DNA from 3 places in the Achromobacter sp. 1011791174 genome. Region 3 is predicted to be linked to each of the others. Evidence: predicted binding sites of a transcription regulator. Region 3 holds the regulator's gene; each other region holds the start of a gene.

Region 1 (9,603 bases), on a different contig from region 3:
GGACGGCAAGGGGCCGCCGGACACTTGCCCAAGATCAGGGAGCCGGTATGAAAACGCGCCTCGCCCTCGTGCTGTTCCATGTCCTGCTCATGCTGTTGCCGACGGCCGGCGCCCGGGCGCAACCGGCCAGGAGCCCGATGAGCGTCTCGCCTGCCATGCTCGCGCGCGTCGATCAGGAGTCCGAGGCCGTGCTGTTACGCCTGTACCGGCTGTCTCCCCGGGCGCGCGCCGTGCTGGCCCGCGCCTTCGGCACGCTGATCGTGCCCGGCCTGCGGGCGGATGGCGGCATCCTGGGAGTGGCCTATGGGCGCGGCGTGCTGATCGAGGCGGGCGGCGAACGCACCTATTACAACGTTATCGCCGGTCCGCCCGGGGCCATACTCGGCCTGGACGGCAAGTCCCTCGTCCTGTTCTTTTCGACACAGGACGCACTGCAGACGTTCCTGGCCGCGCCGGGCTGGGTGGAGGGCGAGAACGGCGCCATCCAGATCCTGGACGAGCAGGCCCTGACGGGGCCGCGCGGTCCGGCGCCAGGACCGATCGCCGGTTTCATCCTGGCCGACGACCATCTGGCGCGCGGACTGTCCCTGTCGGGCAGCCTGTTCATCAAGGTGCCGATGTTCCTGTGCAGCGACGCGTCGGCCGCCTGCGCCGCCGACGGCGCGATGCTCCAGGGACGCTAGAGCGTGGCCAGCATGGCGACGACGACGAGCGCCATGACGCCCGTGGCGCTCCAGCCCGCCAGGCGCAGGCCGGGACCGATGACATGCGCGCCCATGACCTTGGGCCGCGACGCCAGCAGCATCATCACGCTCATGATGGGCAGCGCGATCACGCCATTGCACACCGCCGCCCAGAACAGTTCCGCCACCGGATCGAGCGGGGTGAAGCACAGCGCCACTCCGCCCATGGTGGCCGCGCCGATGATCGCGTAGAAGGCCGCGCCCTCGCCCTTGTCCAGACGGGCGTCCAGGCTGCCCGGCCAGCCGGCGGCCTCGGCCACGGCATAGGCGGCCGACCCCGCCAGCACCGGCACGGCCAGCAGGCCGGTGCCCACGATGCCCAGGCAGAACAGCGCGAAGCAGAAGTCCCCGGCCAGCGGCCGCAGCGCCTCGGCGGCTTGCGCGGACGTCTGGATAGCCGCGCCGCCGTCCGCGTGCAGCGTGGCGGCGGTGGCGAGAATGATGAAAAAGCCAATCAGGTTCGAGAAAGTCATGCCAACCAGGGTATCCGCGCGGATGCGCCGCAACTGTGCCCGCAGGCCGGCCCCGGAGCGCGGCCGCCCATCATGGCCGGACTCCATCTCCAGGGCGGCCTGCCAGAAGAACAGATAGGGACTGATGGTGGTGCCGAACACCGCGACGATCATCAGCAGCGCATCGTGGCCGAGCGCCAGGCCGGGCAGGGCGGTCTCGCGGATCAGGGCTGGCCAGTCCACCTCGACGGTGAAGGCGACCGCGACATAGGCCAGCAATGCCAGCGTCAGCCATTTGAGCCAGCGCACGTAGGCCTGATAACGCATGTACACCTGCAGCGTCAGGCTGAGCGCGCCGAAACCCGCCGCATACAGCCCTACCGGCCCTCCCGCGACCAGATGCACCGCCTGCGCCATCGCGGCGATATCCGCGGCCAGGTTGAGCGTGTTGGCCGTCAGCAGCAGTCCGACCACGGCCCACAGCACTATTGGCGGAAAATCGCGCTTGATGTTGGCGGCCAGGCCGCGCCGCGTAACGCAGCCGATGCGCGCGCTGACGAGCTGGATCGCGACCATCAGCGGCAGCGTCAGCGGCATGGTCCACAGCATCGCGTAGCCGAACTGCGCGCCGGCCTGGGAATAGGTGGCGATGCCGCTGGGATCGTCGTCCGCCGCGCCGGTGATCAGGCCGGCGCCCAGCGCGGGCGGGCCGATGGGCGCGGGCTTGCGCCGGCGCGCGCGAGCCCGCCCGTCACGCATTCTCCAGCCCTTGGTCGGGCCACCGGCCATTGCGGTTCTCTTCCGGATCCAGGCCTTCGGCGCGCGCCTGGGCCAGCTGCCGGTCGCGCTGCGCAAGCAGGCGCTCGCGGGCGGCCGGGGCGCAGCCACGCAGGCGCGGCACGCGCTCGAGCACATCCATCGCCAGGCTGTAGCGGTCGATGCCGTTGAGCACCGCGAGTTCGAAGGGCGTATTCAGGTCTCCCTCTTCACGATAGCCATGCACGTGAAAGCCGGCATGGTTGCGCCGGCGGTAGCACAGCCGGTGGATCAGCGCGGGATAGCCATGGAAATTGAAGATCACCGGCTTGTCCGCCGTGAACAGCGCGTCGAACGCCTCGTCCGGCAGGCCATGCGGATGCACGGCCGGCGGAACCAGCGTGAAAAGATCGACCACGTTGACGAAGCGGATCTTCAGGCCGTGAAACAGGGACTTGAGCAATGCGACCGCGGCCAGCGCTTCCTGCGTGGGAATGTCGCCGGCGCAGGCCAGCACCACATCGGGCTCGTGCTGCACGAACGTGCCCGCCCAATCCCAGGCGCCGATGCCGGCCCGGCAATGGCGCGCCGCCCCGGCCGCGTCGAGGTAGACGGGGTGCGCCTGCTTGTCGGCCACGATTACGTTGACATGGCCGACCGACTGCAGGCAATGCCGGGCCACGCTCAGCAGGCAATTGGCGTCCGGCGGCAGATAGATGCGCACCACGTCGGGCCGCTTGTTGGCCGCCACGTCCAGGAAGCCTGGATCCTGATGGCTGAAGCCGTTATGGTCCTGGCGCCAGACGACCGAGGTGAGCAGCAGGTTCAGCGCCGGAACCGGGGCGCGCCACGGCGCCAGCCGCCGGGCCTTGTCCAGCCACTTCGCGTGCTGGTTGAACATCGAATCGATGACGTGCGCGAAGGCCTCGTAGGTGGCGAACAGGCCGTGCCTGCCGGTCAGCGTGTAGCCTTCGAGCCAGCCTTGCAGCGTCTGCTCGCTGAGGATTTCCATGACGCGCCCGTCCGGGGCGAGGTGGCCGCCGTCGGCATCGCCCTCCAGCCGCTGGACCATCCAGGCCTTGCCGCTGGCTTCATAGACCGCCTCCAGGCGGTTGCTGGCGGTCTCGTCGGGGCCGAACAGCCGGAAGCGGTCCGGATTTGCGCGCATCACGTCCCGCAGATAGGCGCCCAACGCCTGCGTGGGCGACGCGTCGGCGGCGCCGGGCGCGGCGACCGGCAGGCTGTATGCGTCCGGCCCGGGCAGGGCGAGCGGACGCCGCAATGCCCCGCCATCGGCATGCGGGTTGGCGCTGACGCGGCGCGCGCCGGTCGGGGCCAGCGTCCGCAGCCCGGCCGCCAGCCGGCCCTCCTGGTCGAACAGGGTCTCGGGCTGGTAGGCGCGCAGCCAGGCTTCCAGCGCCTGCAATTCCTGCGGCCGCCCGGCAGGGTCGGCCAGCGGAACCTGGTGCGAGCGCCAGGAATTCTCCACGGCATGGCCGTCGACCCGCCGAGGCCCGGTCCAGCCTTTCGGCGTGCGCAGCACGATCATGGGCCAGCGAATCCTCGCCGGTCCGCCGCCGCCGCGCGCGCGGGCCTGGATCGCCCGGATTTCCGCCACGCACTGGCCCAGCGCGCGTGCCATCTTCCGGTGCATGGCGGGCGGATCGTCGCCAGCCACGAAACAGGGGCGATAGCCATGCCCCTCGAAGAAGGCCTGCAGTTCCGCGGGAGGGATGCGTGCCAGCAGGGCAGGGTTGGCGATCTTGTAGCCGTTCAGGTGCAGGATGGGCAGCACGGCGCCGTCGCGCGCCGGGTTCAGGAACCTGGCCGATTGCCAGGAGGCGGCCAGCGCGCCGGTTTCGGCCTCGCCGTCCCCGACCATCGCGGCGACGATCAGGTCGGGATTGTCGAAGGCCGCCCCAAACGCGTGCGACAGGCTGTAGCCCAGCTCACCGCCCTCGTGGATCGAGCCGGGCAGTTGTGGCGTGCAGTGCGAACCGATGCCGTGCGGCGCCGAAAAGTGCCGGAACAGGTGCGTCATGCCGGCCTCGTCCTGCGAGCATTCGGGATAGCGCTCCGAGTAGTGCCCGTCGAGATAGGCATGGGCCAGCACCGCCGCGGCGCCGTGTCCTGGGCCGCACACGAACATCAGGTCCAGGTCGTGCTCGCGGATGAGGCGGTTCAGATGCGTCAGCGTGAAGCTCAGGCCGGGGCACGTGCCCCAGTGCCCCAGGATCCGCGGTTTGATGTGCGCCGGCTCCAGCGGCCGGCGCAGCAGGACGTTGTCGCGCAGGTACAGCATGCCGGCGCACAGGTAATTGCTGGCCCGCCAATAGGCGTGCAGACGGTCCACTTCATTGTTGGACGGCACGGAAATCATGGCTTCCCCTGGTCTGGCCGGGCCAGCTTCCCCGCGCCGGTCCTAGTTGACCAGCACGACGGGGAGATGGACGATATGCAGCAGCTTGAGCGCCACCGACCCGAGCATGAGGCTGCCCGCCGCGCCCAGGCCGCGCGATCCCATCACGATATGGTCGCACTGTTGCTCGGCCGCGTAGGCCTTGATGGCTTCGGCGATCTTGCCGACCCGCAATCCCGACTGATACATGACGCCTGCCTTGTCCAGCGCGATCCGGGCATCGGCCAGCGCCGTCCTGGCTTCGTCCTCGTAGTACTCCTGGATCATATCGCTCGACACAAAGGCAAGCACCGTGCCCGAGACGATCGGCGGCTGCACGTTCAGCAGATGCAGGTTGCAGGCGCCATGCTCGCGGACATGGTCGATCATGTAGTGCACGGCGCGCAGCGAATTGGCGGATCCGTCGACCGGGATGAGTACATTCTTCATGGCGCCTCCAGGCGGAGCAGGATGTAGCGGGGAAGGGCAGGCATGCGCCCATCATCGCGCCGCCACGGCGCGCGCCCTTGACGGCGGTCAAGCTGGCGCGCTCTTTTGCGCCCGGCCTCGACGTTCGTCCCTGTTTTTCGCTTGACTATCGTCAACCCGGAGCCGGACCGCCGGCGCAAGATGGCAGGACAGACCAGGCCGGGCAGGGCGCGCAAGCCGGCCGCCGGCAACCCATGCAAACACGGGGAGATATTCGCCATGTTCCGCCGCATCGCCGTACATCTCGACAACGGCATCGACTGCCGCCGCCGCGTTGAATTCGCCCTGCAGATGGCCAGGCCGCACGATGCCCATCTCACCGGCATATTCGCCAGCTACATGCTGCCGCGCTACTTTTACGACGAAGGCGGCATGTGGGTCCGCGCGCTCGACCTCGTCAAGGAACTCAACACCAAGGGACGCATGGCAGTGCAGGCGGCGTTCAGCGAAGCCACGGCGCAGGCCGGCGTGGCCGCGTCCTGGCGCCAGGGCGAGGACATGCCCGCCGAGTGCGTCGTCCGGCACGCGCGTCATTCGGATGTGCTGATCCTGGGCCAGGAGAATGCCGGCGACGTGGAAGCCGCCACCGGCAACGACTTCGTTGAGCAGGTGCTGCTATCCGCCGGGCGTCCCGTCATCGTGCTGCCGACGGCGGGGTCCTTCCGCAACGCGGGCGCGCGGGTGCTGTACTGCTGGAACCAGAGCCGCGAGTCGGCCCGCGCGATCGCCGACGCGGCGCCCTTGCTGCGCGGCGCCAGCGCGCTGCGCGCCCTGACGCTGGGCCACGGGGCCCCGGCCGATCCGGATCTGCGGGCTTCCTTCGAAGACCTGGCCGCCTACTGCGCCAGCCACGGCTTTCCCCAGCTGGAGTCGGAGTTCCGCGACGCACGAGAGGCCGGCATCGGAGACGCCATCCTGAGCGCGGCCGCCGATTTCGGCGCGGACCTGATCGTCATGGGGGCATACGGACACAGCCGCACGCGCCAATGGATCATGGGAGGCGCCACGCGCTCGCTGTTGGAGGCGATGACCTTGCCGGTGTTTTTTTCTCACTAGGCGACGCCGGGCGGATGCCGGGAAAAGAGGCGGCCGTCGTTGGTTTGCATAATGCAGAGCGATGAAAGAGCATGCGCAATAGTCGTCAAGCAGCAACAAGCGGAGCGGTGCTGGCCCTCCTTTCCGACGCTAGGCGGAAGGCAGTCCAAGCCATCCATGGGCGCCAACGTAAATGCCGACTGCGATGATCAGCACACAGGACAGGTAGGGAGCCCGCCGAGCTATTGCACTGAACCAGGGAGCACGCTGGGTAACGTGCCGCACGCTAAGCGCCGCAACTGCCCCAACAGTAACCAGGGTGATGGCCAGCCCGATCGAGAAGCACAACACCAGCACAGCCCCTAAGGTGAACTCCTTTAACTGCAAACACAGGAGCAACACGGTGATGGCCGCAGGGCAGGGAATAAGACCTCCCGTCAGTCCGAACAAAGCGATCTGCCAGTTGGTCACATTCCGGTTCGCGAATCGCCGACGGATGTCGTTGGCATGCGCCAGCTGGTGGGCGTCCTGGTATTGCTCAGCCGCGACATCCAATCCGCGCAACGGTTCGTGAATGTGATCGTGCTGGTGGTTATCTGGCTCCAGGAACGCGACGTCATAGCTGTGGACGCGGCCACCGTGAGTCAACGCCAGGCGTGCCATGAACTCATGAGGTTCCGGTACCTGTTCCAGTGACTCCAGGTAGCCATCCTTCTGCACGAACAGGAACACCTGCTGACGGCCATCGGTTCGTTCGGTTGTCAGCGTCACATCCTCTGCCTGACAGTGACTCCCTCGCAGGTTGGTCAGACGCCACCGAGGAGGTACGCCGTCCTCGAACACTTCGAGGGCGACGCGGCCGTGCCCCGTGTCGACCTCGTGTCGCTCCCGACCGTGGGTGTGCCCGTCGTGCTCATGATTGTGATGGGAATGGTCGTGCGCGTCGCCATGCTGTTCCCGCCAGGTTCGCCAGAACATCCAGGCCGCGATCAGCACGATGACCGCGCCCGAGGCCAGCTGGAAGTAAGGCTCCAACGCCTCGGCAGCCACGCCTCGCCATAAATACATGCCGCCCAGTCCGATACCCCACACGATCAGCGTGTGCGAAATGGTCGCGGTGACGCCCAGCAGCACGGCCTGCCACACCGTCCCCCGGATCGCGACGATGAAGGCGGCCATCATCGTCTTGGAATGGCCGGGCTCCAGGCCGTGCAGGGCGCCCAGCAGGATGGCGCTGGGAATGAATAGCCAGGCGTGCGAAGCACCCTGAGCGATCAGCTCGGAAAACGACAACATGGAATAACGCCTTAGAGGTACTTGGTGATCTCTTTGAATTCGTCGATGGTGCGCTGCCTGTCCGCGTCCAGATCGCCCACGGCATCCTGCAGGCAATGGTCGATGTGGTCCTGGATCAGAACCTTCTTGGCCTGTGATATGGCCTTCTCGACGGCATGCAGCTGCTGTGCAAGTTCAAGGCAGGGGCGGTGCGCTTCCATCATTTGAAGAATGCTGCGCAGGTGGCCTTCCGCCCGCTTGAGACGCTTGGCGACGGCATCGTGATGGTGGTGGGGATCAGGTTTCATCATGGTCGCATCATATCCCCCCCAGGAGGATATGGACATAGACACCATGCGTACAACCAGGAATCTCTGGTGTTTCCTTGAATTGAAGAGTACGCTACAGAATAGTAGATATTTCTACATAGATATTGTTGGCGCTACAGATGACTTGGCTGACTCTGATCCTTTCGATGCCCACCGAGAACGCGACGGCACGCATGCGCGCCTGGCGGGCGCTGAAATCATCAGGTGCGGCGGTGCTGCGCGATGGCGTCTATCTATTGCCGTCATCGGACCGCACCCGGGAAACCTTGAACGCGATCGCGCATGCCGTGCAAGAGAGCAGCGGGACGGCCTATCTGGCCGACACCGCGTTTCCGGATGACGACTCCGCGCGACTCACAGCGCTTTTCGACCGATCCGCAGACTACGCCGAACTGATGAAGAGCATTGAGCCGATTCAGGCGGCGCTATCCCCTGATACGGCGATGGATGCGTTGAAGCAATTGCGCAAGTTCCGAAAGGTCTACGCCCAACTGAGCGACATTGATTTCTTTCCGGGGGAGGCCCGGCGCCAGGCAGACGCCGCTTTGCTTGAGCTGGAAGAGGGCGCCAATCGCGCGCTCTCTCCGGACGAACCGCATGCGGTTGACGGCGCCATCGTCCGGCTGCTTGTCGACGACTATCAAGGGCGGACCTGGGCGACACGCGCACGTCCCTGGGTGGATCGACTGGCTAGCGCTTGGCTGATTCGGCGCCACATTGATAAGGATGCCCGCATCCTGTGGCTCGCTTCGCCAGCGGAATGCCCAGAGAGCGCCCTGGGATTCGACTTCGATGGCGCAAGGTTTTCCCATGCAGGCGCAAAGGTGACGTTCGAAAACCTGGTCACCGCCTTCGGCTTGCAAAGCAAGGGCATGGACCGGCTCGGCGCCATCGTTCACTTCCTGGACGTCGGTGGCGTTCAGCCTCCGGAGGCCGCCGGGGTGGAGCAGGTCCTGGCCGGCCTGAGGGCAACGATTGCCGACGACGACCAGCTCCTGGCGCTCGCCAGCGGAGTCTTCGATGGGCTCCTGGCCAGCTTCGAGGAGGAGGGCAGAGCATGAACACGCAAATCCAGGACACTGCCACGCCCACTGGCGAGCCCGTCGACAAGGTGCTCGAGCGACCCCAGCCGGTCAGCTTCCGGCAGGCGTTCTGGTTCTGGTTGAAGCTGGGGTTCATCAGTTTTGGCGGCCCGGCAGGGCAGATCGCCATCATGCACACCGAGCTGGTGGAACGCCGACGCTGGATCAGTGAACGACGATTCCTGCATGCCCTCAACTACTGCATGCTGCTGCCCGGGCCGGAGGCGCAGCAGCTCGCAACCTATATCGGGTGGCTGCTGCATCGGACTTGGGGCGGAATCGTCGCGGGAGGCCTGTTTGTCCTGCCGTCGCTGTTTATCCTCATCGGACTGTCCTGGGTCTATGTCGCCTGGGGCGATGTGCCCGTCATTGCCGGCCTGTTCCATGGCATCAAGCCGGCCGTGACCGCCATCGTCCTATACGCGGCCCATCGCATCGGATCGCGCGCGCTGAAAAACCCCGTTCTCTGGAGCATCGCAGCCGCGGCGTTCGTCGCGATCTTCGCGATGGCGTTGCCGTTCCCGCTGATTGTCGCGATCGCGGCATTGATCGGCTTCGTTGGCGGTCGGCGATGGCCCGGGTATTTCCAGGTGGGGTCGCGTCATGGATCGAATTCGCGAGGCTACGGTCCGGCATTGATAGACGACGACACCCCCTCGCCAGCGCACGCCAGATTTCGCTGGAGCCGCCTGATCTGGATCGTCGCCGCCGGTGTCGCGCTCTGGGCCACGCCAATGGCGATACTTGCGGCGATTTATGGATGGCAAGGCGCGTATACGCAGATGGGCTGGTTCTTCACGAAGGCCGCCTACCTGACCTTCGGCGGCGCGTATGCGGTGCTGCCATACATCTATCAAGGCGCGGTCGATCATTACGGATGGCTTACGCCGATACAGATGATCGACGGACTGGCGCTTGGAGAGACCACCCCCGGCCCCTTGATCATGGTTGTGGCTTTCGTCGGATTCGTAGGCGGGTACGCGCAGGGCTTGCTTGGCCCGGAGCTGCTGTTCGTGGCCGGAGCACTCGCGGCGGTCATCGTGA
Region 2 (9,603 bases), on a different contig from region 3:
AGCCAGCCTTCGGACGAAGGCAGCAGCGCCTGGTCGGTGAACCATGCCCCGCGCAGGCCCTTGGCGCTGGCGACCAGGCGCATCTCGCCCAGCGGCGTGGGCATGTCCCGGTAGACCAGCTGTTCGTCGGGGTCGCCGTGCTTGCCGGACGCGACCGTTGCATAGACCATGCCAATGACTCCCTCTATCCCGCCTACTGCCCGTCGCCGGCGGCCGTCTTGCGCAGCGCCCGGCTGTACAGCGCGTCCTTGGGCAGGCCCGTGACCTTGGCCGCCACCTTGGCCGCGTCGCGCACGGACAGGGTTTCCAGCAAGGCGTCGAGCAACGCGTCGGCGCGCGCGTCGACCTCGCCCTCGTCTTCTGCGGCCTCGTCGGCGTGCACGATCAGCACGAACTCGCCCTGCTCGCGGTGCGGGTCGGCGGCCAGCCAGGCCGCGCCCTCGCCCAGCGCGAAGGTGGCGATTTCCTCGAAGCGCTTGGTCAACTCGCGCGCCACGGTCAGCTTGCGCGCCGGGCCGCAGACCTCCAGCAGGTCCGCCAGCGTGGCGGCCAGCCGGTGCGGCGACTCGAACATCACCACCGGCGCCGGCAGCGCGCACCAGGTGCGCAGCCAGCGCTGGCGCGCGGCCGCCTTGGGCGGCGCGAAACCGGCGAAGGCGAAGGCGGGATTCTCGTCGGATGTGACGCCGCTGCCCATCAAGGCCGCGATGACCGCGCTGGGGCCAGGCACCGGCACCACCGCGTAGCCGGCCTCGCGCACGGCGCGGACCACGCGCGCGCCCGGATCGCTGACGGCCGGCGCGCCGGCGTCGGACACCAGCGCCACGCGCTGGCCCTGGGCCAGGCGCTCGCAGATCGCCTGCGCGGCCGAGGCTTCGTTGTGCCGATGGGCGGCCATGAGTGGCGTGCCCACGCCCCAGGCGTCCAGCAGCTTGCGGCTGGCCCGGGTGTCCTCGGCGGCGATCACGTCCGCGCGCTGCAGGGCATGCCAGGCCCGCAGGCCCAGGTCGCCCAGGTTGCCGATGGGCGTGGCCACCACATACAGCGTCGCGGCGGGCCAATGCTGGCCGGCGACGCTCTCGGCGACCCGGCTCCAGGCATCGCCGGCGACGGGTGAGACATTTTGATTCATTGCGGGCAGCTCAGGCGGAAAACCATGCCAGTGTAGCCGCCTGGCGCATCCCTTCCGCCCTGGAGCCCGCATGAACGACGAGATCCTGCCCCTGGCCCTGGCGCTCGCGCAGGCCGCGCGGCGCCGCGCCCGGCGCAAACGGAGCGCGACGGCGCGCAAGGCCGCCCTCGCGCCGCGCCGCTCGCCCACCCAGCGCGTCGGCGACGCCCACGAGGACGCCGCGCTGCGCCTGCTGCAGGCGCGCGGCCTGGTCCTGCTGGCGCGCAACCTGGCCTGCCGTCACGGCGAGATCGACCTGGCCATGCGCGACGGCGCGGTGCTGGTCTTCGTCGAGGTCCGCGCCCGCCGCGACGCGCGCTTCGGCGGCGCGGCGGCCAGCATCGGCGCGGCCAAGCAGCGGCGGCTGGCCCAGGCGGCCGCGTACTGGCTGCCGCGCCTGGCCGCCCGCCACTGGCGCGGCGTCCCGCCGGCCGCGCGCTTCGACGTGGTCGCCTTCGAATCCGGCGCTCCCCGGTGGCTGCGCGATGCCTTCCTGGTCGCGGGCTGAACGGTCCGGCGCGCCCGGCGACAGGCCGGTTACGACAAGGCGAAAAGCCGTTACGCCTGGTCAGGCCGGCGTCACGGCCCCATGAGATAATCGCGCCCATGGATATGACCTCTCGTATGACGTCGCACTTTCGCGATGCCGCGGCCACGCTCGAGCAAAGCATGAACGAGCTGGCCGAACCGCTGGCGGTGGCGGTGGACGTGCTGTTTGGCGCCCTGGCGAACAATGGCAGGATTCTGGCTTGCGGCAATGGCGGCTCGGCCGCCGACGCGCAACATTTCGTCGCCGAACTGGTGGGCCGCTTCGAGCGCGAACGCCTGCCCCTGGCCGGCATCGCGCTGAATACCGACACCTCGATCATGACGGCGGTCGGCAACGACTACGGCTTCGACGAGATCTACGAGCGCCAGGTCAACGCGCTGGGCCAGCCCGGCGACGTGCTGGTGGCCATTTCCACCAGCGGCAACTCGCCCAACGTGGTGCGCGCCATGGAAGCGGCCAGCGCCCGGGAAATGCATGTGCTGGCCCTGACCGGCAAGGGCGGCGGCGTCATGGGGGAACTCATTACGCCCATGGACGTCCATCTATGCGTGCCCAGTGATCGCACGATGCGCATCCAGGAAGTCCACATCTTGCTGCTGCACGCCCTTTGTGACGGCATTGACGCTCTTCTGCTAGGAGACACCGAATGATTTCTGACGCCAGGACCGCGGCCCGCCCGCTGCTGCTCGCCGCCTTGCTCTCGACCGCCGCCCTGTCGCTGTCGGCCTGCGCGCCCCTGATCGTCGGCGGCGCCGCCGCCACTACGGCGGTGGTCGCGACCGACCGCCGCACGTCGGGCACCCAGCTCGAAGACCAGAACATGGCCTTCAAGGCGCAGCACCAGATTTCCCAGAAGCTGGGCGAGACCGCGCGGGTCAACGCCATGGCCTATGGCGGCATCCTGCTGCTGACCGGAGACGTGCCCACCGACGAGGCCAAGAACCAGGCCACCGCCATGGCCCGCGGCGTCGAGAACGTCAAGCAGGTGGTGAACCAGCTGACCGTGGGCCCGATCGCCTCGCTGGGCGTGCGCTCGAACGACACCTGGCTGACCTCCAAGGTCAAGACGGCCCTGATCAACACCAAGTACGTGCCGTCGGGCACCATCGCCGTCACCACCGACCACAGCGTGGTGTACCTGATGGGCAAGCTGACCCAGGCCGAGGGCGACTACGCCGCCAACGCGGCGGCCGACGTGGGCGGCGTGGCCAAGGTTGTTAAACTGTTCGAGACCATCAGCCGCGAGGAAGCCGTGCGGCTGTCCGGCAGCGGATCCAAGTCCTCGCAGTCCGGCTCCTCCGCCGACGCCAAGGCGCCGATCGAAAGCAGCGCCGGCGCCCAGGGCGACGGCAACGCCTCCGGCGGCGGCAGCAGCGGCGTGCAGGCCATACCGATCAAGTAACGCTCTACTCCACGCGGCCCAGCGATGAAAAAAGCCCTTCTAGCCCTGACCCTCCTGGTGGCCGCCGGCATCGGCGGCTGGTTCCTGCTGCGCCCGGCGCAGACCGCGCCGGACGTGCGATTCACCACGCTGGAGGGCAAGTCCTTCTCCATGCAGGACCTGCGCGGCAAGGTCGTGCTGGTGAAGTTCTGGGCGACCAGCTGCGTCACCTGCGTCAAGCAGATGCCGGAAACCATCTCGGCCTACAACGAGTACGCGGCCAAGGGCTACGAAGCCATCGCGGTCGCGATGAACTACGATCCGCCCAACTTCGTGCTGAACTTCGCCGAGACCCGCAAACTGCCCTTCCCTGTGGCGCTGGACACCAAGGGCGACATCGCCCGCGCCTTCGGCGACATCCGCCTGACGCCCACGGCCTTCCTGATCGACAAGCAGGGCCGCATCATCAAGCGCTACCTGGGCGAATACGACGTGGCCGAATTCCACGCCACCGTGGAAAAGGCGCTGGCCGCGGGTTGAACCGCGTTCGATCCTGATCCCGCCCAAAGAAAAACCGCTCAGAAGAGCGGTTTTCTTTTGTCTGGCTGGAAAAGCTCGCCCGGCTTAGAACGCCGGCACCACGGCGCCCTTGTACTTTTCCTGGATGAACTTCTTCACCTCGGGCGTGTGCAGCGCGTTGACCAGCTTCTTGATGGCCGGCGCGTCCTTGTTGTCGGCGCGGGTCACCAGCACGTTGGCGTAGGGCGAGTCGGAGCCTTCGATGAACAGCGCGTCCTTGGTCGGGACCAGGCCAGCTTCCAGCGCGTAGTTGGTGTTGATCAGCGCCAGGTCCACGTCGTCCAGCGAACGCGGCAGCATCGCGGCTTCCAGCTCGCGGAACTTCAGCTTCTTGGGGTTCTCGATCACGTCGGCGGCGGTCGCCAGGATGTTGGACGGATCCTTCAGCTTGACCAGGCCCTGCTTCTGCAGCAGCACCAGGGCGCGGCCGCCGTTGGACGGATCGTTCGGGATGGCGATCGTGGCGCCGTCCTTGAGTTCGGAGACGTTCTTGATCTTCTTGGAGTAACCGCCGAAGGGCTCGACGTGCACCAGGGCCACCGGCACCAGCGTGGCCTTGCGGTCCTTGTTGAAGGACTCCAGGTAAGGCTTGTGCTGGAAGAAGTTGGCGTCGAGCTGCTTGTCGTTCAGCTGCAGGTTGGGCTGCACGTAGTCGCTGAACACCTTGATGTCCAGTTCCACGCCTTCCTTGGCCAGCTGCGGCTTCACCACCTCCAGGATTTCGGCATGCGGCACCTGGGTCGCGCCCACCACGATTTTTTCAGCATGGGCGGCGCCTGCGGCCGCCAGGAAGAAAGCCGAGGCCGCCAGGGCCGACCGGACGAAGTTCAAACGCATGTATTGCCTCTTTTATAGGTAGGAAATCGGGGGCTGATGCCCGGCCGGTTGGAGGTCCGCCCTCTCGTGGAGGACAGCGCCGTTGTGAAAACGCCCCCAATTTACCTGAATGCCGGTTATTTGTCGGGCATATGAACATGGGTTTTGGATATAAGCCGGCAGCGGGTACTACAATCCGTCGTATGCTTGCGCTGGCGCGGTTCCCGTGCCTTATCGCGCAGGCATTTTCATGCCGCCGCCTCCCCGGAAGCGGAGGCTTTCCCCTCTCATGACCCACGCTTTTTCAATCATCTCTTTACCGACTTAGCTGCCATGACCGACACCCCCGACCCTGCTGCCGTCTCGTCTCCCGCCGTCAAAGCCGCCGTGCTGTCCGAGGCCTTGCCGTACATCCGACGATTTCACGGCAAGACCATCGTGGTGAAGTACGGCGGCAACGCCATGACGGAAGAGCGGTTGCAGCGCAGCTTCGCGCACGACGTGGTGCTGCTCAAGCTGGTCGGCCTGAACCCCGTGGTGGTCCACGGCGGCGGTCCGCAGATCGATGACGCGCTGCGCCGCATCGGCAAGCAGGGCACCTTCATCCAGGGCATGCGCGTCACCGACGCCGAGACCATGGAAGTCGTCGAATGGGTGCTGGGCGGTCAGGTCCAGCAGGACATCGTCATGATGATCAACGAAGTCGGCGGCAAGGCCGTGGGCCTGACCGGCAAGGACGGCGGACTGATCCAGGCCCAGAAGAAGCTGATGGCCAACAAGGACAACCCCGCCGAACCCATCGATATCGGCTTCGTCGGCGACATCACGCTGGTCGAGCCGGCCGTGGTCAAGGCGCTGCAGGACGACCAGTTCATCCCGGTCATCTCCCCCATCGGCTATGGCGAGGACGGCACCGCCTACAACATCAACGCCGACGTGGTCGCCGGCAAGATGGCCGAAGTGCTGGGCGCCGAGAAGCTGCTGATGCTGACCAACACCCCGGGCGTGCTGGACAAGGCGGGCAAGCTGCTGCGCAGCCTGTCGGCCCAGACCATCGACGAGCTGTTCGCCGACGGCACCATCTCGGGCGGCATGCTGCCCAAGATCTCGTCGGCGCTGGACGCCGCCAAGAACGGCGTGAACTCGGTCCACATCGTCGACGGCCGCGTGCCGCACTGCCTGCTGCTGGAAATCCTCACGGACCAAGGCGTCGGCACGATGATCAGCTCGCATTGATGCCCACCCCCGAAGCGCTGCGCGCTTCCCCCTCAAGGGGGCGCTGCTGCGGACCGGAAGGATGCTCCCACCCCCAAGCGCTGCGCGCCTCCCCCTCAAGGGGGCGCTGCTGCGGACCGGAAGGATGCTCCCACCCCCAAGCGCTGCGCGCTTCCCCCTCAAGGGGGCGCTGCTGCGGACCGGCAAAGCCGGCTCCGCGCAGCCCCTGTCGGGGCCGAATAGCCTCAGTTTGGACGGTGCGTAGCGCCATGGGCAACTGATGCGAAGCCTGCGCCAATTGCAGCGGCCCGCGGTGCGCGTGCGGCGGTCCCGCAGGACCGCCGCGCACGACGACGGGCTGTTGTGGCTGTTCGACCTGGACAACACGCTGCACGACACGTCGCACGCGATCTTCCCGCGCATCGACCACGGCATGACCATGGCCGTGGCCGAGACGCTGGGCGTGGACATCGACACGGCCAACCACCTGCGCCGCAAGTACTGGAAGCGCTACGGCGCCACCATGATCGGCCTGGTGCGCCACCATGGCGTGGATCCGCACGAGTTCCTGCACCGCAGCCATGACTTCGACGTGAACCCGCTGGTGCGCGCCGAGAAGGCGCTGGCCTACAAGCTGCGCCAGCTGCCCGGACGCAAGGTGCTGCTGACCAACGCGCCGCTCGAGTACGCGCGCGCGGTGCTGCGCCGACTGGGCATCCTGCGCCAGTTCGACAGCCTCTGGGCCATCGAGCACATGCGCCTGCACGGCGAGTTCCGCCCCAAGCCGTCGCCGGCCCTGCTGCGCTACGTGCTGGCGCGCGAGGGCGCGTCGCCCCGCCGCACCGTGCTGGTCGAGGACACGCTGGCCAATCTGCGCGGCGCGCGCCGCGCCGGCCTGCGCACGGTTCACGTCTATCATCCCGGCACGCCGTTCGGACGCGGCCGCTCGCAACGGCCGTCGTACGTCGACTTGCGGGTAAACTCGGTCAGTGATTTGCTGTTGCGCCGACGTCCCCTGCGTGGATAGCGGCGGGTCTTACCCCCCACCCTTCCGTCAGCCTGCGTGGACCAGACACTTTCATGGCGAGCAAACCCGGCGAACGCAAGACCCAGATACTGCAGACCCTGGCCGAAATGCTGGAGCAGCCGCACGCCTCCCGCATCACCACGGCCGCGCTGGCCGCGCGCCTGTCGGTATCCGAGGCCGCGCTGTACCGCCACTTCGCCAGCAAGGCGCAGATGTTCGAGGGGCTGATCGAATTCATCGAGACCAGCATCTTCACGCTGGTCAACCAGATCGCCGCCGCCGAGCCGCTGGGCGTGACCCAGGCGCGCCAGACCGTGGCCATGCTGCTCACCTTCTCCGAACGCAACAAGGGCATGACCCGGGTGCTGACCGGCGACGCGCTGGTCACCGAGGACAACCGGCTGCAGGAACGCATCAACCACATCAACGACCGCATCGAGGCCTCGCTGCGACAGTCGCTGCGCACCGCCGTGACCGACGGCGGCCTGCCGCCCGAGGCCAACATCAGCGCCCATGCCAGCCTGCTGACGCACCTGGTGCTGGGTCGCTGGCTGCGCTATGCGCAAAGCGGCTGGCGCGTCGCGCCCACGCTGCACCTGGACGAACAGCTGCGCCTGGCGCTGGGCTGAACGTCCGCGAAACACCCTGCCGATTGACGCTCGCGGCTTGCCGCGCATGCGCGCAGCCCATTGCCGGGCTTGCGATTTTTCAGGGCCGACGAGCATAATGCCGCGGGTGGGTTCCCACAAGCGCGATTTCCAAGTGGCTTGACCCACATCAATACGGGTTTTCCTGAATGCCGTCACGATCATACTGTAGCGTCGACATGCCGAATTGATTCATCCCGTGCTCGCGGGGCGGCGTGTCGTCAGTTTGACCTCAACCGGAGATGGATATGACCGCGCCAGCCGCCGTCCCTGCCCCACAAAACAAAACCAAGATCCCCATCGGACTCATCGCCGGCTTTGTCGCGCTGATCGCAGTGCTGCTGATGCCCCTGCCGGCGGACCTGCCGGTCGCCGGTCATCGCATGCTGGCCATCCTGGCCTTCGCCGTGGTCGTGTGGATCACCGAAGCCGTGTCGTACGAAGCCAGCGCCATCATGATCACGACGCTGATGGCCTTCCTGCTCGGCACCGCGCCGACCATCAAGGATCCGCAGACGCTGTACGGCACCTCCGCCGCCATCAGCATGGCGCTGACAGGCTTCGCCAATTCGGCGCTGGCGCTGGTGACCGGCGCGCTGTTCATCGCCGCCGCCATGACCTTCACCGGACTGGACCGGCGCATCGCGCTGGTCACGCTGTCCAAGGTCGGCACCAGCACGCGCCGCATCCTGATCGGCGCGATCGCCGTGACCATCGTGCTGAGCCTGGTCGTGCCCAGCGCCACGGCGCGCAGCGCCGCGGTGGTGCCCATCATGATGGGCGTGATCGCGGCCTTCGGCGTGGACAAGCGCTCGAACATCGCCGCCGGCATCATGATCATCGTGGCGCAGGCCACCAGCATCTGGAACGTCGGCATCCAGACCGCCGCCGCGCAGAACCTGCTGACGGTCGGCTTCATGGAAAAGATGCTGGGCCAGCGCGTGGCCTGGTCCGACTGGCTGATCGCCGGCGCCCCGTGGTCGCTGATCATGTCGGCCGTGCTGGTCGTCGTGGTGCTCAAGATGCTGCCGCCGGAAAGCAACAGCATCGCCGGCGGCAAGGAAGCCGTCGAGAAGTCGCTGCGTGAACTCGGCCCCATGACCGGCGCGCAGAAGCGCCTGATGGCCGTGTCCGTGCTGCTGCTGTTGTTCTGGGCCACCGAAGGCAAGCTGCACAAGTTCGACACCACCTCCACCACCTACTTCGGCCTGGTGCTGCTGATGCTGCCGCGCTTCGGCGTGATGACCTGGAAAGACGTGCAGTCGCGCATACCGTGGGGCACCGTGATCGTGTTCGGCGTCGGCATCAGCCTGGGCACCGCGCTGCTCACCACGCAGGCCGGCCAATGGCTGGGCAATCAGGTGGTCGCGCACACCGGCCTGGACCACCTCGGACCGCTGGCGATCTTCGCCATCCTGTCGGCCTTCCTGATCGTCATCCACCTGGGTTTCGCCAGCGCCACCGCGCTGACCTCGGCCATGCTGCCCATCCTGATCTCGGTCCTGGCCACGCTGCCGGGCGAATTCAGCCGCCTGGGCATGACCATGCTGCTGGGCTTCGTGGTCAGCTATGGCTTCATCCTGCCCATCAACGCGCCGCAGAACATGGTGTGCCTGGGCACGGAAACGTTCAACGCCCGCCAGTTCGCCAAGGTCGGCATCGTCATCACCATCGTCGGCTACCTGCTGATGCTGCTGTTCGGCATGACCTACTGGCGCTGGCTGGGCTGGCTGTAAGGAGAAGCGCGCATGAAAATCTCGCTTGAACAGGCACGGGAATACGGGCGGCGCGTGCTGGCCGCCCAGGGCGTGCCGGAAGACATCGCGCGCGACGTGGCCGATCACCTGGTGGAGTCCGACCGCGTCGGCTACACCAGCCACGGCCTGTCCATTCTCACCAACTACCGCCGCGTGCTGGCCGACGGGCTGGCGCAGGCCGACGGCCGGCCCGAGCTGGTCAACGACCGTGGCGCCATGCTGGCCTATGACGGCCACAACGGCCTGGGCCAGCACGTGGGCAAGGTGGTCATCGAAAAAGCCATCGAGCGCACGCAGCAGCATGGCCAGTGCATCCTGACGCTGCGCCGCAGCCATCACCTGGGCCGCATGGGCCACTACGGGGAAATGGTGGCGGCGCAGGGGCTGATCCTGCTGGCCTTCACCAACGTGATCAACCGCGCGCCCACCGTGGCGCCGTTCGGCGGCGCCCAGGCCTGCA
Region 3 (9,603 bases):
CCGGCGGCTCCAGTCGCGTGCCCCGGCTGCGCGAAAGCGTGTCGGCGCTGGTGCCCGGCGCGCGCAGCGTCGAGGGCGACCTGTTCGGCAGCATCGGCGCCGGCCTGGCGCTGGACGCGTTGCGCAAGTTCGGCTGAACGAGGTATTCGGCGCGCCGGTCTCGCCGGCTTCTCTGCCCCCTGATCCGCGCGGGTACGCGCGAGGCCGTCCCCGCTACGGCGCCAGCATCGCAGGCACGCGCGCGGCCAGCGCGTCGATCGCGGCGCGGGTCTTGGAGGGCAGGTGGCGCGCCTGCGGCCAGACCGCGTGCACCTCATGGGCGGCCAGCTGGTCGCCGTGCATCAGCACTTCCAGCTCTCCCGTGCCGACATAGCGCGCCAGCATCCAGCAGGGCAGCCAGGCCAGGCCGGCGCCGGCGATGGCCGCGTCGGCGATGGCCTGCAGGTCGTCCAGGCGCAGGCTGGGCCGCAGGCGCAACTGTGTCGCGCGGCCATCCTCGTCCTGCATCGTCCAGGCCTTGTCCTGGCCGCCGCGCGCATAGATGATGCCGGCGTGCGCCTGCATCTCCTGCGCCGTGACGGGACGGCCGTGCGCGGCGATATAGGCGGGCGACGCGCCGATGCCCATGGTCTGCAGGCCCAGCCGGCGGGCCGCGAGGCTGGAACTGTCCGGCAGGTCGCCGACGCGGATGCCCAGGTCATAGCCTTCGTCGATCAGGTCCACCACGCGGTCGCTGAACGAGATGTCGACCTCCAGCTGTGGATAGCGGCCCGCCAGCTCGCGCAGCACCGGCGCGACGCAATGCCGGCCGAACACCAGCGGCGCGGTGACGCGCAGGCGGCCCTGCGGCTCGCGGCGGCCGCTGTCCAGCTCCGCCTCGGCCGCCTGCAGCTCGGCCAGCGCGCGCACGCAGCGGTCGTAATAGGCCTGGCCGTCGTCGGTCAGGCTTTGCTGGCGCGTGGTGCGGTGGAACAGCCGCACGCCCAGCCGGGCCTCCAGCCGCGCGATGGACTTGCCGACGGCCGAGCGTGTCAGGCGCAGGCGCTCGGCCGCCAGCGCGAAGCTGCCGGCCTCGGCCGCCTGCACGAAGGCTTCGATGCCGTTGAGCCGGTCGTGGACATTGCGGGTATTCATGACAATCCTTGATTGGTGCCTTTCGGGAATCATTGAAAGGAAAAAAATGCGCCACTAGGGATATCTATTCCCCTATATCTTAGCGATACCGGGCGACGCCGGCACGGCGCGCCTTCCATTACGTATCGCAAGGAATCTCATCATGCAGGCCTATCACGTCACCGGCGGCAAGGGCATCGAATCGCTCAAGCGCGTCACGCTGGAATCGAAAGCGCTCGGCCCGTACGACGTGCGCGTGCGCGTTCACGCCGTGTCCCTGAACTTCCGCGACCTGATGGTCGCGGACGGCATTTACCTGAAGGGCAGCGGCGCGCCCGTGATCCCCGCCTCCGACATGGCTGGCGTGGTCGCCGCCGTGGGCGAGCGCGTCACGCGTTTCCGCGTGGGCGACCGTGTCATGGGCGCCTTCATGCCAGACTGGGTCGATGGCGAGCCCACGCCGGCCAAGACCGCGCTGGCGCCGGGCGCGGCCACCGATGGCGTGCTGGCCGAGGAAGCCGTCTATGCCGAACACGGGCTGGTCGCCACGCCGGCGGGTCTGTCGGACGAAGAGGCCGCGACCTTGCCCTGCGCGGCGGTGACTGCGTGGAACGCCCTGTTCGTCGGCGGCCGCGCGCAGGCGGGCCAGACGGCGCTGCTGCTGGGCACGGGCGGCGTGTCGATCTGGGGGTTGCAGCTGGCCAAGGCCGCCGGCCTGCGGGCCATCGTCACCTCGTCCAGCAACCGCAAGCTGGAACAGGCGCGCGAACTGGGCGCGGATGTGCTGATCAATTACCGCGAGACGCCCGAATGGCAGGTCGAAGCGCTGCGCCAGACGGACGGCGACGGAGCGCACGTCGTGGTGGAAGTGGGCGGGCAGGGCACGCTGGAGCGCTCGGTGGCCGCCGTGCGCATGGGCGGCACGGTATCCATGATCGGCGGCGTCAGCGGCTTTGGCGCGACGCCGGTGGCGCCGCTGGCGCTGATCGGCGGCGCCAAGCGCCTGGAAGGCATTTTCGTGGGCAGCCGCAAGATGCTGGAGGACCTGGCCCGTTTCGTCTCGGTCGCCGGCATCAAGCCCGCGATCGACCGGGTCTTTGGCTTCGACGAGGCGCCGGCCGCCTTCGCGCACCTGGCGTCCGGCAGCCATTTCGGCAAGGTGGTGATCCGGGTAGCGCCGTAGGCGCGGGGCCGGGCGCGCGGCCCCGCGGGACCGTCGCGGCGCGATGGTAAGCTCATGCACTCCTGCCGGGCGGACGGCGCAGGCCGCCGCCCTCCCGGCCGCCATCCGCACGCGCCATGACGACCAAACCCGAATCCCATCTGCACGAAGAGCTGGTTTCCAGCGTGGCGGCCTATGACGGCCGCTTCCTGAAGATCCGCAACGACACCGTCCGCCTGCCCAACGGCAACACCTCCACGCGCGAATACGTGGTGCATCCCGGCGCCGTGGTGGTGATCCCGCTGCTCGATGACGGCCGGGTGCTGCTGGAGCGGCAGTTCCGCTATCCCATCGGCCGCGTCATGACGGAGTTTCCCGCCGGCAAGCTGGACCCGGGCGAGGATCCGCTGGCCTGCGGCAAGCGCGAGCTGCTGGAGGAAACCGGCTATACCGCCGTGCAATGGGCCCACGCCGGCGCGCTGCACCTGGCGATCGCCTATTCCACCGAGATCATCCACATCTTCTTCGCGCGCGGCCTGCGCGCCGGGCCGAGGCAGCTGGACCAGGACGAGTTCCTGGACGTGATCAGCGCCCAGCCGTCCGAGCTGTATGAGGCCTGCGCCCGGGGAGAAGTGACGGACGCCAAGACCCTGACCTGCACGCTGTGGCTGCAGAACGTGTTGTCCGGCGCCTGGCGGCTGGACTGGCGCGACGACGCGGCCGGCTGAGACTGCGTCGCCTTCCGCCATGCCCTCGCATCCGGTCCTGATCCAGCCCTCGGGCCTGCGTTTCGATGCCGACGAGGACACGCCGCTGCTGCTGGCCGCGCAGGCCGGCGGCATCAAGCTGCCCAGCTCCTGCCGCAACGGCACCTGCCGCGCCTGCATGTGCCTCATGCTGGAGGGCGAGATCCGCTACCGCATCGAATGGCCGGGCCTGTCGCGCGACGAGAAGGAAGAGGGCTGGATCCTGCCCTGCGTGGCGCATGCCGTCACGGCGCTGGAGATCCAGTCCTTGCAGGCCGCGCCGCTGGAGCCGCCCGCGCCCGCGCCCGAGCGGGCGCTGACCGGAGCGCGACGCTAGCCGGCGCATGCCGGCGTGTGGCGCGGGCCTATTGCGGCGGGCCGCCCGCGTCAGGCCCGCTCGCGCCCGCTGCCGCTATTCATGTCGGTGCATGGCCGATTCGCGGCGCGTGTCGCGCATGGTCGCATACACCAGCAGCGACAGGAAGATCACGCCGGCCAGGTAGTAATAGAACCATTGCTCATGCCCCTGCTGCTTGAACCACAGGGCGATGGCGGGCGCCGTGCCGCCGAAGATCGACACGGTCACCGCATACGGCACGGCCACGCCGGTGGCGCGGATGTTGGTCGGGAACAGCTCGGCCTTCACCACGGCGTTGATCGAGGTGTAGCCGGCCGTGAAGACCCAGGCGCCGCAGATCAGCAGGAAGGCGATGAAGGGCGAGCGCGTCTGCGCCAGCGTGTACAGGATGGGCACGGTCAGCAGCGCGCCCGCGACGCCGAAGAACACCAGCAAGGGCTTGCGCCCGATGCGGTCGGACAGCGCGCCATACAGCGGCTGCAGGATCAGCGCGAAGATCAGCGAGGCGGCGATCACATAGGTGGTGACGATGTCAGAGAACCCCGCCGTCTGCCGGACGAAGGTCTGCATGTAGGTGGTGAAGGTGTAGAAGGCCGCCGTGCCGCCCGCCGTCAGGCCCACCACGATGGCCACCTCGCGCGGGTACTTCAGCAGGCCGCGCAGCGAACTGGTGCGCGGCTGGGTCTTGCTGGCGGCCTTGTAGGAGTCGGTCTCGGGCATGTCGCGCCGCATGAAGGCGGTCACGATGGCAAGCAGCGCGCCGATCACGAAGGGGATGCGCCAGCCCCAATCCACCAGCTGCTGGTGAGTCAGGAACACGTTCTGCAGCAGCAACAGCACCAGGATCGCGCTGAGCTGGCCGCCGATCAGCGTCACATACTGGAAGCTGGAATAGAAGCCGCGGTGCTCGGCGTCGGCGATCTCGGTCAGGTAGGTGGCGCTGGCGCCGTATTCCCCGCCCAGGCTCAGCCCCTCGATCACGCGCGCCAGCGCCAGCAGCGCCGGCGCGGCCAGGCCGATGGAAGCGTAGGTGGGCGTGAGTGCGATGATCAGCGAGCCCACGCACATCATGCCCACCGACACCATCAGCGACAGCCGCCGGCCGTGCCGGTCCGCGATATGCCCGAACAGCCAGCCGCCCAGCGGCCGCACGATGAAGCCGGCCGCGAACAGCGTGGCGGCATTGAGCTGCTGGACGACGGGATCGTGCGAGGGGAAGAAGGCGGGGGCGAAGTACAGCGCGAAGGCGGTGTAGGCGTAGAAGTCGTACCACTCGACCAGGTTGCCCATGGAGCCGACGAAAATGGCCTTGATGCGGCGCTTCGCGTCGGCGACATCCAGATGCGTGTGCGTCATGGCGGTCCTTGCTGCTTGCCGGAATGGGAAACGCCGGCGTGGCCGCAAGCGCGCCGCCGCCAGCATGTCCCTATATTGCTCCCGGCCGCGCGAAATTGCACGCGCCGCCGCGCCATCGTTCAGCTTGCTGTCATGATTGGAGGGCGCCCTGGACGGTGCCTGGCGGGCGCTACTTGCCGCGCGGCTTGATCGGCTCGCAGGGCGCGGCCTTGTCCGTCCCGCGCGCGCCTTCGCCCAGCAGGGCCTGGGCGCCGCATTCCGAGCCGAACATGTTCTTGCCGTCGTGGCCCACGCCGCGCACTTCGTAGCCGGCGCGGTGCAGCGTGACCGGCTTGCCGCCGCGCGACGCGAGCAGGAACTCGTATTGCAGGTAGGCGGTGCCGCGCGCCAGTCGCGTGGAGCCCTGGGCTTCGGCGCCGCAGGTCTTGTCCAGCAGCCGGTGCTCGGGGTTGTTGTCGGCGCCGCCTAGCAGGTAGGTGACGTCGCGCGCCGCGTAGCGCACGAACAGCCGGGATTCCTCCTGGCCGCGCGCGTAGGCGGGCAGCTTGTCGGTGCCGTACTTGTACTGGTTGTAGGTGGGGCAGATGCCGCGTTCGTAGGGCGCGTAGCCCTTGCCGTCCGGGCGTGGCCGCTCGTTGGTCAGGTACAGGTAAGAAGAGGGATTGGCGATCACGTAGCGCAGCGCCAGCCCGTCGCGGCGCAGCGGGCCGTCGACGTTGTTCAGCACGGCGTAGCGTTGCACCAGCTGCGCGCCGCCGGAATGGCCGGCCAGCACGATGCCGGCCAGCGCGGGCAGGCGCTGGCGGTCGTCCAGGCTGCGCAGCAGGTCATCCAGAACCTGGAACGAGCTGACCGGCGCCGGCCGGCCGGCGGCCTGCACGCTGTCCTCGCCTTCTTCCCAGCTGGCCTTGCGCCATGCCGCCATGCCGGCGAAACCGGAATCGATGGAACCGGAAAAACGCGGCGCCAGCACCAGTGTGTCGCGCGCGCGCTCCGGATTGCGTTCCAGCAGGTCGGTCACGTATTCGTAATAGCGGTCGGCGTCGCGCTTGACGCCGTGGATCACCACCACCACCTGCTTGATGTCGGCCAGTTCGCCCTTGCCCAGCGGGCGGTTGGCGTAGACCGGGATCTTGTAGCGATGGCCCGGCTTGCCCAGCTCGACGGTCTGCCAGCGCGTCGGCTTGGCCGCTTTGGGCGCGGGGGCGGATTCGTCGTAGTCGTAGGGGTCGGGCAGTGGCGTCTGCGCGGCGGCCGTCAGCGGGGCCGCCCGCGCCGCCAGCATCAGGCTGGCGGCCGGCAGGAAGGCGCGCGCGCGGCGCATGGGCGGCTTCAGCAGCTTTCTTGGCCCAGCAGCTGCTTGAGCGCGGGCTGGTCGAGGATGCGGACTTCGCGCTGGTTGATGCGGATCAGCCCATCGCGCGCGAAGCGCGAGAACAGCCGGCTCACCGTTTCCAGCGTCAGGCCCAGGTAGTTGCCGATTTCCTCGCGGCTCATGCGCAGCACGAATTCGGTGGACGAATAGCCCAGCGAGGCGTAGCGCTGCGACAGGTTCAGCAGGAAAGCCGCCAGGCGCTGCTCGGAGCGCATCGAGCCCAGCGAGGCCAGCATCTGGTGCGAACGCGTGATCTCGCGGCTCATCAGACGGCGGAACTGCTGCTGCAGCGAGGGCAGGTGGGCGGCGACGCGGTCGACTTCATTTAGGCGAATGACGCAGACTTCGGAGTCTTCCAGGGCGACGGCGGCCGACACGTGCTTGCCCTCGAGCATGCCGTCCATGCCGACGATCTCGCCGGGCAGGTGGAAACCGGTGATCTGGATCTGGCCAGTCGCGTCTTCGAGCTGCGTCTTCAGGCTGCCGAAGCGCACGCCATAGACCGCGTCGAGGGGGTGATCCAGCGAGTACAGCGTCTTGCCCTTTTCAAGGCGCACGCGTTCCTTCACCAGTTCGTCCAGCTTTTCTACTTCGGCGGCTGCCATGCCCACGGGCACGCACACGTGTCCCAGCATACACGTGGAGCAATGGGCGGCATCTGGGGCTACGGGGACCCTTTTTTGCATATTGACCTCTATAGCGCCCGTCGAGCGGCGGGTAGCCGATGCGGGCATGAAGCGTGATGACAATTGGTATTGTAGTCCGTTGTTACTACGGGTGTCTTACGCGCTCGCGGCGTCCTTGGACAGGGACGCCGCGCGAGCGTTCCCCGCGTGGCGGTAAACGACCCAGTCCGTGACGTGATCGACGGCCGCGATGTCGCTGGCGGCGCCACGCCGCGCGGGATCTATCGGGTAGTACTGACAGGGCAGCTCCGCGCCGTCCGGGCCCGGCTGCGCGAGGCGCGCCAGCACGTCGCGGCGCAGGAAGCAGCCGGGCCGGCCGGGATGGTAGTCCTCGATCTCGTCCATCAATTGGATATGGGCCGGCTCGACCTGATAGATATCTCCTAGGACGCGACGCCCGTCAGCCACGGGAATCAGGCCGGGCCAGGCGCCGAAGTCGACCAGCCGGCCCGGCACGCTGGCCGCGCCGACCCGCCGTACCGCCGGCAGTCCACGGTCGGAGGCGGTCCGCTCCAGGTCGTTGATCTCGCCCGCGCGTAGCGTGCCGTAGACAAAAACGTATATGCTCATGATTCCTCAGGTTGCCGCACGTCGATAGAGTCCGCAAGGCCGGCAGGGTATTGAAATTCCCCGTCCCGGCCGCATATTCAGGTCATCGAGCCAGCCGGCGATGCATCGGTCAGGCTCCTCAACAAGCCAAACGACCACTATGCGATTCGACAAACTTACCACCAAGTTCCAACAGGCATTGGCGGACGCCCAGAGCCTGGCCGCCCGCAACGATCATCCCTACATTGAGCCCATACATGTGCTGTCCGCGCTGCTGTCCGATCCCGACAGCGGGGCCGGTAGCCTGCTGGCGCGCGCCGGCGTCGCCGTGAACCGGTTGCAGCCGGCCATCGAGCAGGCGCTCAAGTCCCTGCCTCAGGTGCAGGGCGATGACAACGTCCAGGTCGGCCGCGAGCTGCAGGGCGTGCTGACGCGCACCGACAAGGAAGCCGCGCGCCGGGGCGACACCTACATCGCCAGCGAGTTGTTCCTGCTGGCGCTGGCCGACGACAAAGGCCCGGCCGGCCGCATCCTGCAGGAAGCCGGCCTGCAGAAGAAGGCGCTGGAAGCCGCCATCGACGCCGTGCGCGGCGGCGAGTCGGTGTCCGCCGCAGAGGGCGAGTCCAACCGCGAGGCCCTGTCCAAGTACACGATGGACCTGACCGAGCGCGCCCGCCAGGGCAAGCTCGATCCGGTGATCGGTCGCGACGACGAGATCCGCCGCACCATCCAGATCCTGCAGCGCCGCACCAAGAACAATCCCGTGCTGATCGGCGAACCCGGCGTCGGCAAGACCGCCATCGTCGAAGGCCTGGCGCAGCGCATCGTCAACGACGAAGTGCCCGAGACGCTGCGCGGCAAGCGCGTGCTGTCGCTGGACCTGGCCGCGCTGCTGGCCGGCGCCAAGTTCCGCGGCGAATTCGAAGAGCGCCTGAAAGCCGTGCTGAAGGAACTGGCGCAGGACGATGGCAGCAACATCGTTTTCATCGACGAGTTGCACACCATGGTCGGCGCCGGCAAGGCCGAGGGCGCGATGGACGCCGGCAACATGCTCAAGCCCGCGCTGGCGCGCGGCGAGCTGCATTGCATCGGCGCGACCACGCTGGACGAATACCGCAAGTACATCGAGAAGGACGCCGCGCTGGAGCGCCGCTTCCAGAAGGTGCTGGTCGACGAACCCGACGTGGAATCGACCATCGCCATCCTGCGCGGCCTGCAGGAACGCTACGAGATCCACCACGGCGTCGAGATCACCGACCCGGCCATCGTGGCCGCGGCCGAGCTGTCGCACCGCTACATCACCGACCGCTTCCTGCCCGACAAGGCCATCGACCTGATCGACGAGGCCGGCGCGCGCATCCGCATGGAAATCGATTCCAAGCCGGAAGTGATGGACAAGCTCGACCGCCGCATCATCCAGCTCAAGATCGAGCGCGAGGCCGTCAAGAAGGAGACCGACGATGCCTCCAAGCGCCGCCTGGGCGTGATCGAGGACGAGCTCGAAAAGCTGCAACGCGAGTACAACGACTTCGAGGAAATCTGGAAGGCTGAAAAGGCCGCCGTGCAGGGCACGCAGGCCATCAAGGAAGAGATCGACGGCGTGCGCGCCGAGATGGCCGAGCTGCAGCGCAAGGGCCAGTTCGACAAGCTGGCCGAGCTGCAGTACGGCAAGCTGCCCGACCTGGAGGCGCGCCTGAAGGCCGCCGAGATCGGCGCGGCCGAGGCCGCCACCGAGGCCGAGGGCGATGAGGGCCGGCCGCGCCTGTTGCGCACCCGCGTCGGCGCCGAGGAAATCGCCGAGGTCGTGTCGCGCGCCACCGGCATCCCGGTGTCCAAGATGATGCAGGGCGAACGCGAGAAGCTGCTGCACATGGAGGAATACCTGCACAAGCGCGTGGTGGGCCAGGACGAGGCCGTGCGCCTGGTGTCCGACGCCATCCGGCGTTCGCGCGCCGGCCTGGCGGATCCGTCGCGGCCCTATGGCTCGTTCCTGTTCCTGGGCCCCACGGGCGTGGGCAAGACCGAGCTGACGCGCGCGCTGGCCGAGTTCCTGTTCGACTCCGAAGAGCACATGATCCGCATCGACATGAGCGAGTTCATGGAAAAGCACTCGGTGGCGCGGCTGATCGGCGCGCCTCCGGGCTACGTGGGCTATGAAGAGGGCGGCTACCTGACCGAGGCCGTGCGCCGCAAGCCCTACAGCGTGGTGCTGCTGGACGAAGTGGAAAAGGCCCATCCGGACGTCTTCAACGTGCTGC

What was found. Region 3 encodes FNR, which switches genes on or off when oxygen is low (the NO sensors DNR and NnrR bind a similar motif). Its sites were predicted from a motif close to TTGATNNNNATCAA; they were not measured.
Region 1: a site for FNR is predicted at 4,941-4,954, ahead of AC6LJ5_RS19280 (universal stress protein). Genes of this name have one in related genera too.
Region 2: a site for FNR is predicted at 7,507-7,520, ahead of AC6LJ5_RS19880 (DASS family sodium-coupled anion symporter). Genes of this name have one in related genera too.

The regions. Positions count from the first base shown of each region.
Region 1 is NZ_JCBANH010000058.1:17,552-27,154, forward strand. It holds gene AC6LJ5_RS19260 (lipid-binding SYLF domain-containing protein) at 48-683, shown strand; gene AC6LJ5_RS19265 (NRAMP family divalent metal transporter) at 680-1,954, opposite strand; gene AC6LJ5_RS19270 (phosphoketolase family protein) at 1,947-4,331, opposite strand; gene AC6LJ5_RS19275 (universal stress protein) at 4,374-4,799, opposite strand; gene AC6LJ5_RS19280 (universal stress protein) at 5,058-5,894, shown strand; gene AC6LJ5_RS19285 (nickel/cobalt efflux transporter) at 6,024-7,169, opposite strand; gene AC6LJ5_RS19290 (metal-sensing transcriptional repressor) at 7,181-7,459, opposite strand; gene AC6LJ5_RS19295 (chromate resistance protein ChrB domain-containing protein) at 7,597-8,538, shown strand; gene chrA (chromate efflux transporter) at 8,535-9,603, shown strand, end outside.
Region 2 is NZ_JCBANH010000061.1:26,859-36,461, forward strand. It holds gene AC6LJ5_RS19830 (methylated-DNA--[protein]-cysteine S-methyltransferase) at 1-170, opposite strand, end outside; gene rsmI (16S rRNA (cytidine(1402)-2'-O)-methyltransferase) at 194-1,132, opposite strand; gene AC6LJ5_RS19840 (YraN family protein) at 1,203-1,679, shown strand; gene AC6LJ5_RS19845 (phosphoheptose isomerase) at 1,778-2,371, shown strand; gene AC6LJ5_RS19850 (BON domain-containing protein) at 2,368-3,123, shown strand; gene AC6LJ5_RS19855 (peroxiredoxin family protein) at 3,148-3,642, shown strand; gene AC6LJ5_RS19860 (MetQ/NlpA family ABC transporter substrate-binding protein) at 3,727-4,518, opposite strand; gene argB (acetylglutamate kinase) at 4,831-5,733, shown strand; gene AC6LJ5_RS19870 (pyrimidine 5'-nucleotidase) at 5,993-6,739, shown strand; gene slmA (nucleoid occlusion factor SlmA) at 6,793-7,368, shown strand; gene AC6LJ5_RS19880 (DASS family sodium-coupled anion symporter) at 7,635-9,122, shown strand; gene AC6LJ5_RS19885 (Ldh family oxidoreductase) at 9,135-9,603, shown strand, end outside.
Region 3 is NZ_JCBANH010000141.1:539-10,141, reverse strand. It holds gene AC6LJ5_RS28700 (Hsp70 family protein) at 1-137, shown strand, start outside; gene AC6LJ5_RS28695 (LysR substrate-binding domain-containing protein) at 214-1,134, opposite strand; gene AC6LJ5_RS28690 (zinc-dependent alcohol dehydrogenase family protein) at 1,277-2,296, shown strand; gene AC6LJ5_RS28685 (NUDIX domain-containing protein) at 2,413-3,003, shown strand; gene AC6LJ5_RS28680 (2Fe-2S iron-sulfur cluster-binding protein) at 3,023-3,358, shown strand; gene AC6LJ5_RS28675 (MFS transporter) at 3,434-4,735, opposite strand; gene AC6LJ5_RS28670 (hypothetical protein) at 4,905-6,059, opposite strand; gene fnr (fumarate/nitrate reduction transcriptional regulator Fnr) at 6,068-6,796, opposite strand; gene AC6LJ5_RS28660 (gamma-glutamylcyclotransferase family protein) at 6,893-7,366, opposite strand; gene clpB (ATP-dependent chaperone ClpB) at 7,506-9,603, shown strand, end outside.